Regions from separate parts of the Proteus sp. Marseille-Q3619 genome, predicted to be linked through region 1. Evidence: predicted binding sites of a transcription regulator. Region 1 holds the regulator's gene; each other region holds the start of a gene.

Region 1 (6,678 bases):
TTGCTGGACTACTTGGCATAGGAGGCGGTGCAATCATTGTTCCAGTAGTTATGTATGTAGTGAGTCAACAAGCTATCCCAACAGATATGGTGATGAAAATTGCCTTATCTACCTCGTTCTCTGTCATTATATTTTCCACAGCATCTTCAGCGTATTCACATAACAAACATAAAGCCATTTTATGGCAGCAATTTCCTCTATTATCTATCGGCACTATCATTGGTATGCTTGTTGGGACATTTCTGGTACAAAAAATGTCAAACACGATATTGCAAATCGTGTTCTGTATTTTCATGGTATATACCATCTATGGATTATTAACCAAAAAGAAAGAAGCAGAACGCATAGAAAATGTGAAAGATCCTGTTGTTTCAAAACCGGCATTAACCAGTGGTGGCTCTTTAATTGGCTTTATATCCAGCTTTATCGGCATTGCTGGTGGGACTATCACCATTCCTCTTTTAAGTCATTGGGGATTTAATACACGCAAATGTATTGCAACCTCTTCAATGATTGGTGTCATCATCGCTTCCATTGGCACAATCATGGGTATTATCTATGGTTGGAATCAAACAAATATTGATGACTATTATTTAGGCTTTGTTTATTTACCTGCCTTTATTGGAATAAGCATTACCAGCATTCTCTTCGCCCCTGTCGGTGTAAAAGTTGCTTATCGCCTACCTATTCCAAGAGTTCGCCAAATATTTGCATTATTTCTATTCTTAGTCGTAGTGAAAATGATGTATACACTGATGATAGAGTAAGCAGAAAATGCAACAATCAGAGGATATAGGCTCTAAACACAGTCGATATTTTACTGCTTTACGAGTTGCTCTGTGGGATATACTCTTATGAGTATAATTAATCTATATGGCTTATAACTATAGATAAAAGATATTTAGCTGTTATTTCAGCAGATTTTTGTTAAAATAATTAGCAAAATAGTAACAACTTAGTGATTCATTTGCCTCATTCTATCAATTCAAATGATTTTGATGGAATGATTTCAGGCACAAAACCCGAAATAGATAGTTTAAAGGAGTACGCAATGTCTTTCGAATTACCAAAATTACCTTATGCGTTAGATGCTCTTGAGCCACACATCTCTAAAGAAACTTTAGAATATCACTACGGCAAACACCACCAAACTTACGTAACCAATTTAAATAACCTGGTTAAAGGTACTGATTTAGAAAGCAAATCCTTAGAAGAAATCATCAAATCTACTGATGGTGGTATCTTTAATAATGCAGCTCAAGTATGGAACCACACTTTCTACTGGAACTGTTTAGCACCAAATGCAGGCGGCGCACCAACAGGTAAAGTTGCTGATGCTATCAACAAAGCATTCGGCTCTTTTGAAGAGTTCAAAAAGCAATTTAATGATGCGGCAGCTAAAAACTTCGGTTCAGGTTGGACTTGGTTAGTTAAAAAAGCAGACGGTTCAGTTGCGATTGTTAACACGTCTAATGCTGCTACTCCAGTTTCAGGCGCAGACAAACCACTGTTAACAGTAGACGTATGGGAACATGCTTACTACATCGACTACCGTAATGCGCGCGTTAAATATTTAGAAGAGTTCTGGGCACTGGTTAACTGGTCATTTGTTGAAGCTAACCTTGCTTAATTGAGCTTGATAATCAAAGGTGAGTGATTGAGATTCATTTTTGGTGACAAAATAACAAAGGGCCTTGAGCCCTTTGTTATATTCAGATATTCGATAATCTATTATTTAAATTGATCGGATATTCTATAAAGCAGTGATTAGAACAACATAGTCGAAAATAAAACAATCATAACAAGCGCTGCTACTGCTGTACTCAAACCAAATTTCAGATCCGTATCCATCTATTTCTCCCTCAAAATGATTATAATACACTTTTTTAACCATAACCTTGTCATGGTTAATTATTATCACATATCAAAATTTGCTAAAATAGCGACTAGTGCACAATTTATAACATTGATTAATACTTTCACTTTTGAGCTAGATCATACAAAATTCACAGCTAATCGCTAAATTATTGCCAGTGTTTGCCCTATGTATGACTATACTGGCAGTTAAACCATAAAATTAGATAAAAGAGACCAATGAAGGTCAGGAGTTTTCCACACCATGGCAACAATAAAAGACGTGGCAAAACGCGCAGGCGTATCAACCACGACTGTTTCTCATGTGATCAACAAAACACGTTTTGTTGCTGAGAACACACGGGCAGCAGTTTGGGCCGCTATAAAAGAATTAAATTATTCGCCTAGTGCCGTTGCGCGTAGTTTAAAAGTCAATCACACCAAATCTATTGGCCTGTTAGCCACGTCCAGTGAAGCTCCTTACTTTGCTGAAGTGATTGAAGCTGTTGAAAATAGTTGTTATAGCAAAGGCTACACACTGATTTTATGTAATTCACATAATAACCTCGATAAACAAAAAGCCTATTTAGCGATGCTGGCACAAAAACGTGTTGATGGGTTATTAGTCATGTGTTCTGAATACCCCGATCACCTTCTGACACTGTTAGAAGGCTATCGTAATATTCCAATGGTTGTCATGGATTGGGGTAAGGCGCGTGGTGACTTTACCGATACGATTATCGATAATGCTTTTCATGGTGGCTATATTGCGGGTCGTTACCTTATTGAACGTGGTCATCGTGATATTGGTATTATCCCTGGTCCATTAGAACGTAATACCGGTGGTGGTCGCTTACAAGGTTTCTTAAAAGCCATGGAAGAAGCAAAAATCACAGTAAAAGATGAGTGGATTGTACAAGGCGACTTTGAGCCAGAATCTGGTTATAAAGCCATGTATCAGATGCTAAATCAAAAACATCGCCCTACTGCTGTTTTTTGTGGTGGTGATGTGATGGCAATGGGCGCAATTTGTGCCGCTGATGAGCTAGGTTTACGTGTTCCTTTCGATATTTCCATTGTGGGTTACGACAATATTCGTAATGCGCGTTATTTTACGCCAGCATTAACCACAGTCCACCAGCCAAAAGAGCGTTTAGGTCAAATGGCTTTGTCAATGTTGCTTGATCGCATCGTCAACAAACGCGAAGACGCCCAAACAATCGAAGTTCATCCACGATTAGTTGAGCGCCGTTCAGTTGCTGACGGTCCTTTTATTGACTACCGTCGTTAATTCAGATTTATTCGGCTATCTGATTTCTAGCGAAGCCATTCCTCATTTAAGGTTTGGCTATCTCCAAGATAATCTAACAACCATGTCAAAGCGGGTGATTCACTTTTATCGACCCACGTCAGGCAGCATGGGCTGTCTGGCAATGGTTGTGCCAGTTGTAAAGTAACCAGCTTACCTTGTTCAATTAAAGGTTCAGCACGATGCCAAGGCACCATTCCTACGCATAATCCCGCTAACAAGCATTCAAGCCCCATATCCCATGTCGGAACAACCATTCTACGCTGATTATTTAGCGCCCAAGTGTCACGCTTTGGTAAACTGCGTGAAGTATCTTCTAAGCATAAACTTGGATAAGGTCGCATCTCATCATCCGTTAATGGATGTTGTGCTTTCGCTAAAGGGTGATCAACATGACAAACACAGCGCCAAGGCATAAATCCCATATCTCTAAAACTATAACGTTCACCAATTGGTGAGGCTCTTGTTGCACCAATCGCTAAATCAACACGACCATTAACTAAGGAGTCCCATACGCCATTAAACACTTCAGGGTAGACATACAGCTCAATATCAGGAAAATGGCGGTAGAAATCGAGAATAAGTTGTTGTGTTCTTTCAGGTTTAACAATGCAATCAACTGCTATACTAAATTGACCGCGCCACCCATTAGAAACTTGTTGACAAAGATGCCGAGTGTCATTCATTTTTTTGATAACAGATCGTGCTTCTTTGATGAAAATTTTACCTGCATCGGTTAATTCTACATCACGGTGACGGCGCTCAAACAAAGGAACGGCAAGCCATTCCTCTAATTGCCGAACAGTGTAACTAACGGCGGATGGCACTCTGTGCAATTCTTGAGCAGCGGAGCTAAAACTTCCTGTTCTTGCAACTGCATCAACAACTTCTAAAGAGTATTCTGACCACATAGAGTTTATTCCTTTGAAAATTTTTCACAGCATTAACCAAATATTCCCGTTTCACAAGTAAAATAGGTCTTAGTTACAATACATAAAATGTTCTACATCACATAGCATAGAAAATAAAATGAATTCTAAAACTTCCACACAATCAAAAACACCTATGAGCTTTATGGTGTACCTAGCGGGTTTGAGTATGCTAGGTTACTTAGCTATTGATATGTACTTACCTGCATTTGGTATGATGCAGCGTGAACTCTCTATCAGCGAAGGTGCTATTAGTAATAGCTTAAGTATCTTTTTATTTGGCTTTGCTGTTGCTCAATTACTTTGGGGACCTCTTTCTGACAAAGTCGGTCGTAAACCTATTCTACTTATTGGTTTAAGCCTTTTCTCTTTAGGCTGTCTTGGTATGCTGTGGGTTGAGAGTGCAACTGGCTTACTTGCTATGCGCTTCCTACAAGCTTTCGGTGTTTGCTCTGCCGCTGTTATTTGGCAAGCTCTTGTCATCGACCGTTTTGATGAATCTCGCGCTCAGCACGTTTTTGCTTTAATTATGCCACTGGTTGCATTATCACCAGCACTTGCACCTTTAATCGGTGCTTCGTTATTAAATCACGGTGGCTGGCGTATGATTTTCATGGTGTTAATGGCTGTAACATTAGTTCTAATGTTACCGACATTAATGCTAAAAAACATTAAACAAAAATCAGTCACTGATGAAAACCAATCTACCGCTTCATTTACGACTTTACTAAAATCCCCTCTCTACACAGGTAACGTATTAGTTTACGCTTCTTGTAGTGCAGGTTTCTTTGCTTGGTTAGCTGGCTCACCAATCATTCTTGAAAAGATGGGCTACTCTCCACAGGATATCGGTTTAAGTTATATTCCACAAACTATTGCATTTATGGTAGGTGGTTATGGCTGTCGTATTTTACTGTCAAAAATGACAGGTAAAACGCTACTGCCACTGTTGTTAATTGGTTATGCTGTCAGTATGACTGCGTTATACCTTGTTGCTAAATTTACTGAGCCAACATTAACGACTATTTTAATTCCATTCTGTATTATGGCTGCAATGAATGGTGCATCATATCCAATCGCAGTATCTAATGCTTTATCTGCTTACCCTGAAATTAGTGGTAAAGCAGCTGCATTACAAAATGCACTTCAACTGGGTCTTTGTAGCTTAGCAAGTTTTATTGTGTCCGCATTTATCAGCCAACAACCTCTGATTAACACCACTGCAATTATGGCGTTAACAGCAATTCCAATGGCGGTTGGCTACTTTATTCAGCGCAATAAATCTGTTACCAAGCACACGATTCAAACCGCAGAATAATCGCTCTCCTTATTTTAAGAATCATCTTAAAAAGGCCATTTTATAAAAAATGGCCTTTTTCTTTTCTAGAGAAAAATATGCTACGTCTCTATACTTACCTATACGCTGTAATAGCGTTTTGTTTATTTTTCTTTCGGATTTTGAGACATTAAACAGATTATTTGCTGATTATGTCAGATTAGTTGTTTTATTAATTCTATTCGTTCAATTCATAATGAACACAATACCATTTTAATACTATCAATCTGTACACATCCTTTCTTAGCTTTATGTTTCAAAACCCGCTTAGTTTACGCGGAGAGTATATGAGTACATCTTGTGTAGAAGAAGGCCGAAAGACCTCCAACGATCCTTATGAAAAGATCGTAATAGAACTGTTAACTCACACAGATATTCGAATTAATGGTTCAGAACCTTATGATATTCAGGTTCATAATCAGAATTTTTATAAAAGAGTATTACAGCAAGGCTCATTAGGTCTCGGCGAAAGTTATATGGATGGTTGGTGGGATTGTGAGCGGCTGGATATATTCTTTCATAAAGTCTTACGTGCTGGTCTTGAAAATAAGCTCCCACAAAATCTACGTGATATTTTCAAGATTGCGACAGCCCGCCTTTTTAATCTGCAAACACAAAAACGCGCATGGATGGTAGGTAAAGAGCATTACGATCTTGGTAATGATCTATTTACCGCCATGCTTGATCCTAATATGCAATATTCCTGTGGTTACTGGAAAAATGCAGATAATTTAGCCCAAGCCCAAGAGCATAAATTAGATTTAATTTGCCGAAAATTAGATTTAAAGCCAGGTATGACCTTATTGGATATTGGCTGTGGCTGGGGTGGACTAGCAGGCTACGCAGCCAAATACTTTGGCGTATCTGTTACGGGTGTCACCATTTCTGTTGAGCAACAAAAACTAGCACAAGCTCGATGCCAAGGACTTGATGTTAATATTATTTTAGAAGACTATCGTGATTTACATGAAAAATTTGATCGCATAGTTTCAGTGGGGATGTTCGAACACGTTGGGCCTAAAAATTATGCAACTTATTTTGATGTAGTTCGTCATAATTTAAAAGAAGATGGTCTGTTTTTATTGCACACCATTGGTTCTAACCGCGATAAAGTGAATGTAGATAGCTGGATAAGCAAATATATCTTTCCTAATGGGTGTTTACCGTCTATTCAAAAAATTGCTCATGCAATGGACAATAAATTTGTGATGGAAGATTGGCATAACTTTGGCGCTGATTACGATAAAACA
Region 2 (6,678 bases), 3.1 Mb from region 1:
TTAATGAATACAAGCGACGTCAAGCCCCTGTTGGGCCACGTATTACAAGTCGTAATTTTGGTAAAGATCGCAGATACCCAATTACAAGCGGTTTTGGTCGCCACAACTGGTAATAGCAGGATAATACGATGAAAAAAATTGAAGCGATAATTAAGCCGTTTAAATTAGATGATGTAAGAGAAGCGCTCGGCGAAGTGGGTATCACTGGAATGACTGTAACAGAAGTGAAAGGCTTTGGTCGCCAAAAAGGGCATACTGAGCTTTACCGCGGTGCTGAATACATGGTCGATTTTTTACCTAAAGTGAAGATTGAAATTGTTGTCTCTGATGAAATTGTTGAAACCTGTGTAGATACAATTATGACAACGGCACAAACAGGTAAAATTGGTGATGGTAAGATTTTTGTCTTTGATGTGAGTCGCGTTATTCGTATTCGTACTGGTGAACAAGACGAAGAGGCTATTTAGTTATTAATTAATTTAAGCCAAATAATTATATTTTTCATTTTTATTAAAACCCGATATTTTTTAATCAAGATATCGGGTTTTTTCTTTTTTTGTGCATAATTAATTTTTTAATGTTTTGCCTATAATGCTATTTATATCTTATACAAGTCTATTGATGCTCCTGAGCAATTTATTTTACTATTTTTTATAAACTTTAAGGCACAAAATGTTATTCAATAACTTTTAAGGAAAGTTATTATCATCAATATTAAAAAATCATTAAGGTATGGGCAAAATAGTGTTTAATTATTTATTAAAGCGTCTCGCTTTATTTTTATGTGCAGCAGTGTTAATCGCTATCACTACGGGATTTATTTTTCTTGATATTTTGGTTCTTGATAATGGTATTTCTGAAACGTCGGTAACTGAATTAGGTCAAGAAATTATCGTTGCCATTATCTGTTTATTCTTTTTTGTTAAAGCGTGCCAAGGAAGTGAACAACAGGGAGCATTCACGCTTATTCTGGGCTTTTTTCTATGTATTTTAATTCGTGAGTTAGATGGTGTATTTGATCAGATTGCACACGGCTCTTGGGTTTGGTTCGCTCTAACGGTAACGTTTATTTGTATTGCTATTGCAATTAGAGAAGGCAAGAGAACGTTAAAAGGCTTAATTCACTTTATTACTCATCCAAGCCATGGAATGTTAGTTGCTGGTCTATTATGTGTTTTACTGTTCTCTCGTTTATTTGGAATGGGAATACTTTGGCATAAATTATTGGGTGAGGATTATAACCGTGCTGTTAAAAACATGGTGGAAGAGGGCAGTGAATTATTTGGTTATACGCTCTGCTTAATTAGTGTTATTTGGTACGGTCTTTCTGCTAAAGATCATGTTATTCCTGCGGCGATTGAAAAAAAATATCGATCATAAAAAGGCAGTGAAATAGCTAATAAAAACGCCGATAAATATAACTCTATCAGCGTTTTTTTTATTCAATTTAAAATCGAACTTTAATGAAAGTATTTTTACTGTAAATCTTGTGTAATAACAGCATGAGGACCAAAACATTCATAATGAAGTTTTTCACTATTAATACCTAATTCAATAAGTTGCTTAGCAACAGATTGCATAAAAGGTAATGGACCACAAAAATAGAAATGCATATCAGGAATAGTTAACCAATCTTCAACTTGTTTTAATGTCATTAAGCCTTCGAATTGATAATCTTTATTTTGCACGTCTTCCGCTCGTGGCGTGCGATACCATATCGCTTGTTGATAATGTGAAAGTTGATTGCCGACTTGATTAACTTCATCTTTAAAAGCATGAACACCACCATGTTCAGCTGCATGTAACCAATTGATATTAGCTTTATGAGCTGAAAGTGTGTGTAACATAGATAGCATTGGCGTTAAACCCACACCTGCTGAAATTAAGGTTACAGGTGTTGTTGGTGACACATCTAAATAGAAATCGCCCCCTGGTGCGGCGACTTGTAAAGTATCACCTTCTTGAATATGGTCATGCAGAAAATTCGATAAAATACCTTTATCTTCGCGTTTTACTGCGATGCGATAGGTTTTATTATTTGAAGAGTGAGTTAATGAATATTGACGTATTTCTTGGTTTTCAAGATGTTCATCACGGATATAAATGCTTAAATATTGCCCTGCTTGATAAGGAGTAACCGCAAGTCCATCTTCAGGCTCTAATTCAAAACTGGTAATTACATCACTTTGTTTTACTTTATGTTTAACTTTAAAGTTTCGTAATCCTCTCCAACTTCCATTTGTTTGTTCTTTTTGTTGATAAATTTGTTCTTCGCGATTGATAAAGACATCAGCCAATATTTGATAAGCCGCCCCCCAAGCATCTAGCACTTCTTGCCCTGGATTAAACATCTCATCAATTGTTGCTAATAAATTTTCACCGACGATGGGATAGTGTTCAGGAAGAATATTTAAACTGGTGTGTTTTTGTGCAATTTTTTCAACGGCAGGCAAAATGGTGGCTAAATTTTCAATATTCGTTGCATAAGCGCATATCGCATTAAATAAAGCTTCACGTTGTGCACCACTGCTTTGATGGCTCATGGTGAAAATATCTTTTAATTCTGGGTGGCGAGAAAACATTCGATCATAAAAATGGGCAGTTAACGCAGGGCCTGTTTTAGCAATGAGGGGAATTGTTGATTTAATTGTCGCGATAGTTTGTGCATCTAACATAATTGCTCCTGAAAAATTTTCAGTTTATTGTGAATTTTTATAAATTGTATTTTATATGCAACTTATCTCTTTTTGAGTATTTTGTAAATCTCTGTTTTTATTTTTTAACAAAAAATCTCAATTCTTAGAGAATGATGCGGGGTGTTTGCAAAATAAGGCGAGATGCACCTCAAAAAGAGGAATAAGTACAGGATAAAATGAGGTTGTTAAAAAGTAATAATATGCTGTTATAGTTGGATGGCAAACGATTGCGTATTTTTTCATTAGGGGCTATCTCAATGAAGAAAAAGAGTTTACACTGTATGCCATTCTTTCTCCCGCATGGGAGTTTGTCTTTAGTGAAGTTAGCTGAGTCAGGAGATGTGAATGTTAAAACGTGAAATGAATATTGCTGATTACGATCCAGAATTATGGAATGCAATGGAAGGTGAAGTGACTCGTCAAGAAGAGCACATCGAACTTATTGCTTCTGAAAACTATACCAGCCCTCGTGTTATGCAGGCGCAGGGATCTCAGCTGACAAATAAATATGCTGAAGGCTATCCGGGTAAACGTTACTACGGTGGTTGTGAGTATGTGGATGTTGTAGAGCAACTGGCTATCGATCGTGCAAAAGCATTATTTGGTGCAGATTACGCTAACGTACAGCCTCACTCAGGCTCTCAAGCGAATGCCGCAGTCTATATGGCATTATTAAAACCAGGCGATACCGTTTTAGGTATGAACCTAGCGCAAGGTGGTCACTTAACTCATGGTTCACCAGTTAACTTTTCTGGTAAACTGTATAACATAGTACCTTATGGTATTGATGAATCAGGTAAAATTGATTACGAAGATATTGCTATTCAGGCTAAAAAACATCAACCAAAAATGATCATCGGTGGTTTCTCTGCTTATTCTGGTCTGGTTGATTGGGCTAAAATGCGTGAAATTGCAGATAGCATTGGTGCATTCTTATTTGTTGATATGGCACACGTAGCAGGTATGGTTGCTGCTGGTGTTTATCCTAACCCAGTCCCTCATGCACATGTTGTTACAACAACAACTCACAAAACCTTAGCAGGCCCACGCGGTGGTCTTATCCTTGCTAAAGGTGGCGACGAAGAGTTTTATAAAAAACTGAACTCTGCTGTATTCCCTGGCTCTCAAGGTGGCCCTTTAATGCATGTTATTGCAGGTAAAGCGGTAGCATTAAAAGAAGCTATGGAACCAGAATTTAAAGTTTATCAGCAACAAGTTGCTAAAAACTCGAAAGCAATGGTAGAAGTTTTCTTAGATCGCGGTTATAAAGTAGTGTCTGGCGGAACTGAAAACCACCTGTTTTTATTAGATTTAGTCGACAAAGATATTACAGGTAAAGATGCAGATGCTGCACTGGGTCGTGCAAATATCACTGTTAACAAAAACAGCGTACCAAATGATCCACGTAGTCCATTTGTAACTTCTGGTGTTCGTATCGGTTCTCCTGCGATTACGCGTCGTGGTTTTAAAGAGGCGGAAGCTCGTGAATTAGCCGGTTGGATGTGTGATGTCCTTGATAATATCAATGATGAAGCGAACATTGAGAAAGTGAAACAAAAAGTCTTGGATATCTGCGCTAAATTTCCAGTTTACGCATAAGTTTGTAACGATATAATAAAACCCGTTGTACAAGCCCGCTTCGAGAACTTGTTCTTGGCGGGTTTTTTTGCATCTTAAAAATGGGGGATTGGATGGTTATTCCATCAACATTGTGGCTTGCCTTAGATTATTTTACCTATTTCTTTTCATACGGCATCTTTTTACCTTTTTGGTCCATATGGCTAAAAGGAGAGGGTGTCGATCCGGCAATGATAGGTCTGTTATTAGGTGTAGGTTTAACCGCACGTTTTGTTGGTAGCCTAATTTTAACGCCTGCGGTAAAAGATCCGTCAAAACTTATCACTGCATTGAGATTATTTGCTTTTCTCTCATTACTTTTTACTGTTGCATTTATGATGGGTAGCCATTGGGCATGGTTATTCTTTGTGATGACAGGATTTAACGTTTTCTTTTCACCTATGGTGCCTTTAGGAGATTCTCTAGCAGGAACGTGGCAAAAACAGTTTCCTTTTGATTATGGAAAAATTCGCGTTTGGGGTTCAATCGCTTTTATTATTAGCTCATCATTGCTAGGTGTTTTAATTGATGCTTTTGGGCATCCCATTATTCTTTATGGATTGATTGCCAGTACTTTTGCACTATTCCTGACATCTATGCTCCGCCCTAAAGTTATGCCACAGGGTAAAGTGAAAAAAGCAGAACACAGCAATGTGTCCTTTATGAAACTCATTTCAGATGGGCCAGTTTGGCGTTTTCTGTTATGTGTCTCTTTACTGCAAGGCGCACACGCAGCGTATTATGGTTTTAGCGCGCTTTATTGGGAAAAAGCAGGGTATGACACCGCAACAATCGGCTATCTTTGGTCATTAGGTGTGGTTTCAGAGGTGGTTGTTTTTATGCTGAGCCATCGTTTATTCCGTCGTTGGAGCGCAAGAAATCTACTTTTACTTTCTGCTTTTGCTGGGCTTTTACGTTGGGGATTAATGGGGAGTTTCACCGCATTACCCGCGCTTATTGTTGTGCAAATCTTACATAGTGGTACGTTTACAGTATGCCATTTAGCCGCTATGCGCTTTATTAGTGCGCGTCAAGAGCATGAAATTATTCGCTTGCAAGCCGTTTATTCTGCTTTAGCAATGGGAGGAAGTATTGCGATTATGACGATAGTTTCAGGTTGGCTATATGAGAAACTGCCAAATCAAGAATCATTAATTTTCTGGTTAATGGCCGCATTAACTATTCCTGCGATGTTTATAAGACCTCAAGTTAAACCTCAAAATAGTTAACTTGTTCTACATAAGAAAAAGTGCAATAAAAAAGACCATAATATTATGGTCTTTTTCTTTTATATTTTATTCGTATCAACGAGATTAACGTTTTAATGCATCTGTTAATTCGCTACGAATTTCAGCTAATAATGCTCTGACAACACGAGGGTTACCTGCAACAATATTACCTGTTTGTAGGTAGCCATGGTTACCTGTAAAGTCAGAAACAATAGCACCTGCTTCACGAGCGATTAATTCGCCACCTAAGAAATCCCAAGGTTTTAAGCCAATCTCAAAGAAACCATCAACACGACCTGCGGCAACATAAGCTAAATCTAATGCTGCTGAACCTGTGCGACGGAAATCAGCACAAGGTACAAACAGTTTGCCTAACATGTTCATGTAAGCAGCTGAATGTTGCTTGCTTTTGAATGGAAAACCAGTCGCAAGAACAGCACCATCTAAATCGCGAGCATTAGATCCACGCAGACGATAACCATTTAATTGTGCGCCTTGACCACGAACGGCTGAGAATAATTCGTTACGCATAGGATCGTAAACAACAGCCACTTCAGTACGGCCTTTAATGCGTACAGCAATAGAAACAGAGAAGTGTGGAAGACGTTTAATGAAGTTAGTCGTGCCATCAAGTGGATCAATAACCCATTGTATGTCGTGATCTTCACCGAGTAACTCGCCACTTTCTTCCGTAATAATGGTGTGTTTTGGATAAGATTTACGGATGATTTCAATGATTGCTTGTTCTGCGTCACGGTCAACGTTAGTGACAAAATCATTGGTACCTTTCTGATTAGTCTCTACAGATTCAGGATTTTCGTAATTTTTGGCGATTAAATTACCAGCCTTACGTGCGGCACGTATGGCAATATTCAGCATCGGATGCATGGTTATCTTCCACAAGATGTTAAAGAACGGGGATAAAAAACGTGCCAGAGTATAACAGGCATTCGTGTTTCTGGCTACAATTGTGATAAAATAGATAGATCACAAAGCAATTAACAAGAAATCAATGTTAGAAAATATTCGCATCATCCTTGTAGAAACCTCGCATACAGGCAATATGGGCTCTACAGCTCGAGCTATGAAAACTATGGGATTAACCAATCTTTATTTTGTTAATCCAAAAGAAAAAC
Region 3 (6,678 bases), 1.4 Mb from region 1:
AATAACAGACCATACCAAAAATCATCACTTAAATGGTCATAGCGAATAATCGCCGCACCTAATACCGCTAATAATGAGCTAAATGCATAACCCCAACGTAATTTCTGACGTTCTAATAAATCATAAATTAACGTGACATAAAGGGGTGTTAATACCGTAAATAGTAAGAATTCTGCAACAGTCAAATAGTTATAAGCATGGAAGACGAACAGATACATAATACCGAGTTGGCAAGCCCCCACCAGCATATAAAGCAGGATCACCTTAAAGCGGATCCCCTTCCAACGTAAGAAAGGTAAGAAGACTAAAGCCGCTAAAGAAACGCGGATCAGAACAGAGAGCCAGCTATCAACCTGACCGGCGAGATACTCACCGATCAGACTAAAAGAAGCAGCCCATAATAGTGTTGTAATAACCAATAACCACATAATTAACTGTCTTTCTCTACTAACAGTGCTTCCATTAAATCCAATTCATGTAGCAATAATTGGAGTGTTTCATTACTGATTTTTCGCGTTGCTCTTAGATGATAAAGCTCACCACGTTCAGCACGTAATGCCGTTAAACGAAAACGCCTTTCGAGATCTTCTTCTAACGCGTTATGAACCATTTCATCTTGTTCCGCAGTACGGCGTCTTAAATAACCCGTTACACGAGAAGCAACTTCATTAATTTCTTCTGCATCCAACTGCTCTTCAGTACTTGCAGCTAAGCGCTCTTCCATTTTATTAAGACTAACAATTGCCACTTCTGCCATCACTTTACGTGCGTAGCGAACTTCGTTTTTATCTGCTTCTTTGTCAGTTGCCTTCACGCCTTTTAATAGGAAAGGAAGTGAAATAATGCCCACTAAAATCGACAGTAAAATAACACCAGCAGCAATAAAGATAATTTGATAACGTCCAGGGAAAGTGCTGCCATCGGTTAAAAAGAGTGGAATAGAAAGCGCACCCGCCAATGTAATTGCACCACGAACACCTGCAAATGACGATAACCACAACTCACGCGTTGTGTAATTAGCGAAATCAAGTGGATGCTTTTTCATAAAGATCCGACTAATTTTCTTCATTAGCCATAACCACGTAAATCGCAGGATCAGCAGTGCAAAGTAGATAACAAAAACTGCTGCAAACAACATCCAGACTTCAACTTCTGGGTCAAGATCGGCTTGAATAACAGAGCTTGTCCAGATAATGGGAAGCTGTAAGCCGAGCATGATAAAGACAAGGCCGTTAAAGACAAATTCAAGCATTGACCACACGCTATCAGCACGTAAACGCATCGCAAGAGGTGCATTTCTGATAACGCCTGATTTACTGATAGTCATACCGGCAGCAACAGCCGCTAAAATACCTGAAAAACCAATATGTTCCGCAATAAGATAAGAGGCAAAAGGCAGCAGCAACATAAAGACGATTTGTGTAGCAGGATCGTCTCCGCTCCAACGACTCATTAATCGCAGAGATTTACTGTAAACTAAGGTGACACCGATACCTGCCAGTAATCCGCCAACGGCGACTTTAAAGAATTCAAGGGTTGCACCACCAACAGTAAACACCATCGTTCCCATTGCCACAGCAACCGCAAATTTCAAGGCAACCAGACCTGAAGCATCATTCATTAATGCCTCACCCTCTAAGATGCCCATAATTCGTTTTGGTATTCGCCCTTTACCAACAATGGAAGAGAGTGCGACCGCATCCGTTGGCGAAAGTACTGCCGCCAATGCAAATGCCGAAATCAGGGGAATACTTGGCATCATCCAATAAATCAGATAACCGATACCAACAACGGTCACCATGACTAAAACAAGCACAAGAATAAAAATCTCACGCCCATTCTGGATAAATTCTCGTGTCGGTGTTTTCCAACCATCAACAAAAAGTAAAGGCGGTATCAATAGAACGAGGAATAATTCAGGATCAAAAGTGACATGTAAACCAAACTGAGGCCATGCCAATAAAGCCCCTATCACAATCTGTATTAATGGTAACGGAACACGAAAGGGAATTAATTTTGTGATAACTCCCGAAACTGAAACCACCAGTATTAAAATCAAAATAGTAAAGAAAATTTCCATGTTACCCTTACATGCCTATTTTTATCCTGAAAACCTGACCTCTTTCCCTTATAAAAGGAAAACCTACCGAACGATAAAGAAACATATTATGTAAAATTCGCGCATCATACATTTCTTTATCTATGCATCTCTGCTTATTTTAAACAGATCCCACTCAGACTCTGTGAGAATATTTAAAAATTAAGACTAATCGTATCTAACACCGCACATTGTACGCTATTTATTGCTCTCTATTTATTAACGGCATTAATTATAGAAAGCATACGTTTTTATTCCTCTTTTTCAGTCTAAACAATGTAATAGACCGTATAAAAACGTAAAACGTTAAGTAATTAGATAAAAAATAATAGATAAATGACAATAGCGATTAAATTTGAGAGCTAACTCGTAATGCTAATGATTATTCAATTGTTCTTAACATCGACATCATGACAACATCACAATATTTACCTTCTCTAAAAGCAGCTTTACGGCGTATACCTTCAACTTCAAAACCCAATTTCTTATACAGATGTAAGCCTCTTTCGTTGTCTGAATACACTTCTAATTCTAATCGTGTGGCTGCTAACCAATTGAAAGCATAATCAATTGCTGTATTGATAAGTAATTTACCAACGCCTTTTCCGGAATATTCAGCACCAACGCCAAGACCAAAACTCACAATGTGGCGACGACGAGGATGATTATCGATTATCAGTGCTAAATGTCCCGCGACTTGGCCATCAATAGTTGCAACAAAATTAGGGATATTTTGTTCTGAAAATTCAAGTAATCTTTTTTTCCACATCGTGACTGAAGGATAAGGAAATTGGCAAGTGCAAATATATAAATCAGGATGTGTATATAGTTGTTGAATTGCTGATGCGTCGTCAGGTTCACTATGGCGTATTTTTATTTCTTGCATATCTTCTACCAACTATTTAATTACTAGATTTAATTTCGACAATAGCGAATAAAAGTAGAGAAATAAATAGCAAAAAGGCGGAATAAAAATATATTCCGCCTTTTGTCTTTAAAACCGATTATTTAAATTAAATTGCCCACTCACCCGCATAAAATGCCACTAGAGCAATAGTAATTAATACTGTGCCAATATTGAGTTTACGCCATTCACCTGCAAATATACGACCAATCACCAAACATCCGAAACCTAACATAATACCTGTGACGATATTACAAGTTAAAACAATAAATACAGCACACACCATGCCTGACATTGCATCAACAAAATCACTGAAATCTAACTTAGTGACATTACCTAGCATCAATAAACCCACATACATTAACGCAGGTGCCGTTGCATAAGCAGGAACTAAATAAGAAAGAGGCGATAAGAAAAGGATCAGTAAAAATAAAATACCGACTACTGTTGCGGTTAATCCTGTTTTACCACCAGCCGCTGTTCCTGCGGCTGATTCAACATAAACCGCAGCTGGTGCAGCACCAATAACACCCGCAAAAATACTACTGACAGAGTCAGAAGTCAGCGCTTTTCCGCCATTAATAATCTGCCCGCGTTTATCTAATAAGTTTGCTTGACCTGCAACAGCGCGAATAGTCCCAGTAGCATCAAAAATGGCAGTCATCACTAACGCAAGAACACTTGGTAATACCAATGGCTGTAAGGCACCTTTAATATCCATTGCAAACAATAAAGAAAGTCCATCTTCACCTAATTGAGGCATTTTAAAGATACCTTGATATTTTACATTAGGATCAAAAATAAGGCCGATAATCGAAATAGCCACAATCACTAATAGCACGCCACCCGGTACTTTACGTTTTTCTAATCCGAAAATAGCGGCCAATCCAGCAAGTGACATCAGAACAGAAAATGATGTAAATTTACCCATTGCGACAGGCAAACCATCAAATGGGTTTTTAACCACTAATCCAACACTGTTTGCTGCGATTAAAAGCAGAAAAAGCCCAATCCCTATTCCTGCACCATGTGCGATACCAATTGGAATATTTTTTAAGATCCAAGTGCGAATGCCAGTTAATGAGAAAACGGTGAATAAACACCCCATTAAAAACACGGCACCTAATGCAACGGGCACAGAGATGTTTTGTCCCAAGACCAAGCTAAAAGCGGTAAATGCTGTTAATGAAATAGCACAACCAATTGCCATAGGAAGATTTGCCCACAATCCCATTAGAAGGGAGCCTAATCCCGCGACTAAACAGGTTGCAATAAAAACCGCTGTATGTGGAAAACCGGCTTGTCCTAACATACTAGGAACAACAATAACGGAATACACCATAGCCAGAAATGTCGTCAAACCAGCGATCATTTCTTTGCGAACAGTTGTGCCGCGTGCTGTAAGTTTAAAATAGCTATCCAGTTTACCTGTGCTTGCTGATTGATTAGCAGACATTACTTTCCTCTGACATAAAAACGGTTCACTCTCCAAAAAAACGAAAACGATTACGTATCAATTAGAATAACCTCTTGTCGATGAAAAATCTTAAGAGGGAGTCAAAAGCAAACGTTTGGTTTTTCGTGTGGATTGAGTGAGAGAATTTGACGCAAACGATTATCTGGTGCTTTTAGGGTAAGAATCAAGCGAAAAAATACATTTTTAATAAAAATGTCATAAAAAGATAATTTAAAGTTAGAAAAAAGAAAAAGAGGAAAGCAGCTACCGACTTTCCTCATCATTCTACTTTTGTACAATCATCCAATATCATGTTTATCTCACAGTAGAAAAAATAACTTAATGGATTGTTTTTATTGAATTTATATTAAACGACATGATAACTAGGTATATTTATCTATTATTAGTAACTTTAATAAGTTACTTAAATAAATAATACCTCCCGTTCCCAATGTGTGGCGATTAACGATTTGCAGTATTCATTATTTTTGTCTGAAGATAGTGTCACCTTCTACTTCTAACGTTAGATGAGTAGGCGCAGTTTTAGCAAACAATTTTCTGTTTTGTATAAGTATTTCTAGATTATTCTTAATAAATTTTAAAATGGTTACAATTACGAAAGATAATCATAATAATTTATAAAAAACGATAAGATAAATTTTTAATATTTAATATTTAGAAATCGAGAAAAGAAAGGCTTCCTCTATCGCATTCCTTTGACCCTAAACGGAATACGATAGAGAAGAAATAATATTAAGATGAGCTACTATTGAGTGCTTCAACACCAAGGTTCCAACGTTCCATCGTTGAAACTAAGAATAAACCTGTCATAGCAACCAATAAGAATGGTAGTGAAGATGAAGAAATTTCTGACATCGCGCCAGCCAGCAAAGGTCCTGATAAATTACCTATTCCCCATAACATCGCAGCCGACGCATTAGCAACCATCAGATCATTGCCTGAGAAATATTGCCCTATTTGTACCAACGCAATGGTGTATATCGCACCAGCTGTTGCACCCAGTACCAGTAATAAAGGCCAAATCAGCAACGTGTGAGACATAGTGATAGGTAATAATAAGCTTGCAAGTAAAGTCACTACACCACAAATTCGATATAACTGTGTTCTGTTCATATGATCAGCAAGCCAGCCAAATGGCATTTGCATAATGGCATCACCCGCTAAAATAGCGCTTATCATCATTGCGGCAATAGCTTCAGTGTGTCCCATACTTAGGCCATAAATAGGAAACATAGAAAGTACGGTGCCATCAAAAAAAGCAAAGAAAACAATACCACCACAGATTGCGGGTGCTACTTTAACAAAGCGGATAATAGAAAAATTAGGCTCTTGCGTATCTTTCGGTAATTTATCGCCTGTTTTCTGATCCATCATTAAAAACAGGACAATAGAGATAATATGAATAAAGACACTAATTAAAATAGGTGTCTTATCTGCGACGCCATAAAGCGCAATAATTGAAGGCCCTAATAACTGGCTAATAGTAAATACCGTAGTATATACCGCTAAAATCCGCCCACGTTTATTATCTGGTGAAAGCTCATTAATCCACGTTTCACCTAAACAAATCATCACACCACTGGCAATCCCAGTGATTAATCGTAGAGGAAATAAAACCTCTAAAGGCAAGCTCCCCATTAAAGGTAATAAGCTTATCGCAGAAACAATGGTTGCTAATAGCATGGCAAAGCGTTTGCCTATCCATTGCACAATACGCCGAGCAAAAGGCGAAATAATTAACATCCCAATAGCGGGTGCAGCGGAAATAAGTCCAATGATAGATTCACTAATTCCCGCTAAATTAAGGCGCAGTGCAACCATCGGAATAGTTAATCCGATAACAATCCCGATAACGCCAATACTTACCGTGATAGTTGTTATCGCAAAAACTTCAGATTGGCGATAATTTTGATGTGACATGTTATTTTGTTTCTGCGAATAACAGAAACCTCTGTAATAAAAGGAAGGTTATTAAATAAAATATTGTTTTATTATAGGGGATAAGAAATAGATAAACATGCTTAAAAAGTAATGTTAATCAGAGAAAGATCTCCGTTTGACTCACAAAGATCTTTGCCTTTCACAATATTCTCACTTCACCGTCATTTATCCTACAACGCTTAAGAAAAATAACGATAAATAAGCACAGTACCTGATGCCAATACAATGGTATAAATCACACTCATAAATCGTGCTTTC

What was found. The regulator PurR, encoded in region 1, represses purine synthesis genes. The targets are predictions, from matches to a motif close to CANGCAAACGTTTGCNTG.
Region 2: glyA (serine hydroxymethyltransferase) is a predicted target of PurR. The motif match lies at 2,913-2,930, and genes of this name have one in related genera.
Region 3: ACWPWK_RS12085 (NCS2 family permease) is a predicted target of PurR. The motif match lies at 4,607-4,624, and genes of this name have one in related genera.

Annotation. Positions count from the first base shown of each region.
Region 1 covers NZ_CBDIMP010000001.1:3,966,410-3,973,087, reverse strand. Annotated here, with positions in the region: gene ACWPWK_RS18600 (sulfite exporter TauE/SafE family protein) at 1-767, shown strand, start outside; gene sodB (superoxide dismutase [Fe]) at 1,052-1,630, shown strand; gene cydH (cytochrome bd-I oxidase subunit CydH) at 1,768-1,851, opposite strand; gene purR (HTH-type transcriptional repressor PurR) at 2,120-3,145, shown strand; gene punR (DNA-binding transcriptional activator PunR) at 3,172-4,074, opposite strand; gene punC (purine nucleoside transporter PunC) at 4,193-5,410, shown strand; gene cfa (cyclopropane fatty acyl phospholipid synthase) at 5,716-6,678, shown strand, end outside.
Region 2 covers NZ_CBDIMP010000001.1:901,357-908,034, reverse strand. Annotated here, with positions in the region: gene ACWPWK_RS04295 (NAD+ synthase) at 1-113, shown strand, start outside; gene glnB (nitrogen regulatory protein P-II) at 129-467, shown strand; gene ACWPWK_RS04285 (hypothetical protein) at 733-1,380, shown strand; gene hmpA (NO-inducible flavohemoprotein) at 1,476-2,675, opposite strand; gene glyA (serine hydroxymethyltransferase) at 3,042-4,295, shown strand; gene ACWPWK_RS04270 (3-phenylpropionate MFS transporter) at 4,388-5,542, shown strand; gene suhB (inositol-1-monophosphatase) at 5,627-6,430, opposite strand; gene trmJ (tRNA (cytosine(32)/uridine(32)-2'-O)-methyltransferase TrmJ) at 6,555-6,678, shown strand, end outside.
Region 3 covers NZ_CBDIMP010000001.1:2,613,450-2,620,127, reverse strand. Annotated here, with positions in the region: gene ACWPWK_RS12100 (carboxylate/amino acid/amine transporter) at 1-428, opposite strand, end outside; gene ACWPWK_RS12095 (Na+/H+ antiporter) at 431-2,080, opposite strand; gene ACWPWK_RS12090 (GNAT family N-acetyltransferase) at 2,481-2,984, opposite strand; gene ACWPWK_RS12085 (NCS2 family permease) at 3,112-4,458, opposite strand; gene ACWPWK_RS12080 (MFS transporter) at 5,212-6,399, opposite strand; gene ACWPWK_RS12075 (sulfite exporter TauE/SafE family protein) at 6,600-6,678, opposite strand, start outside.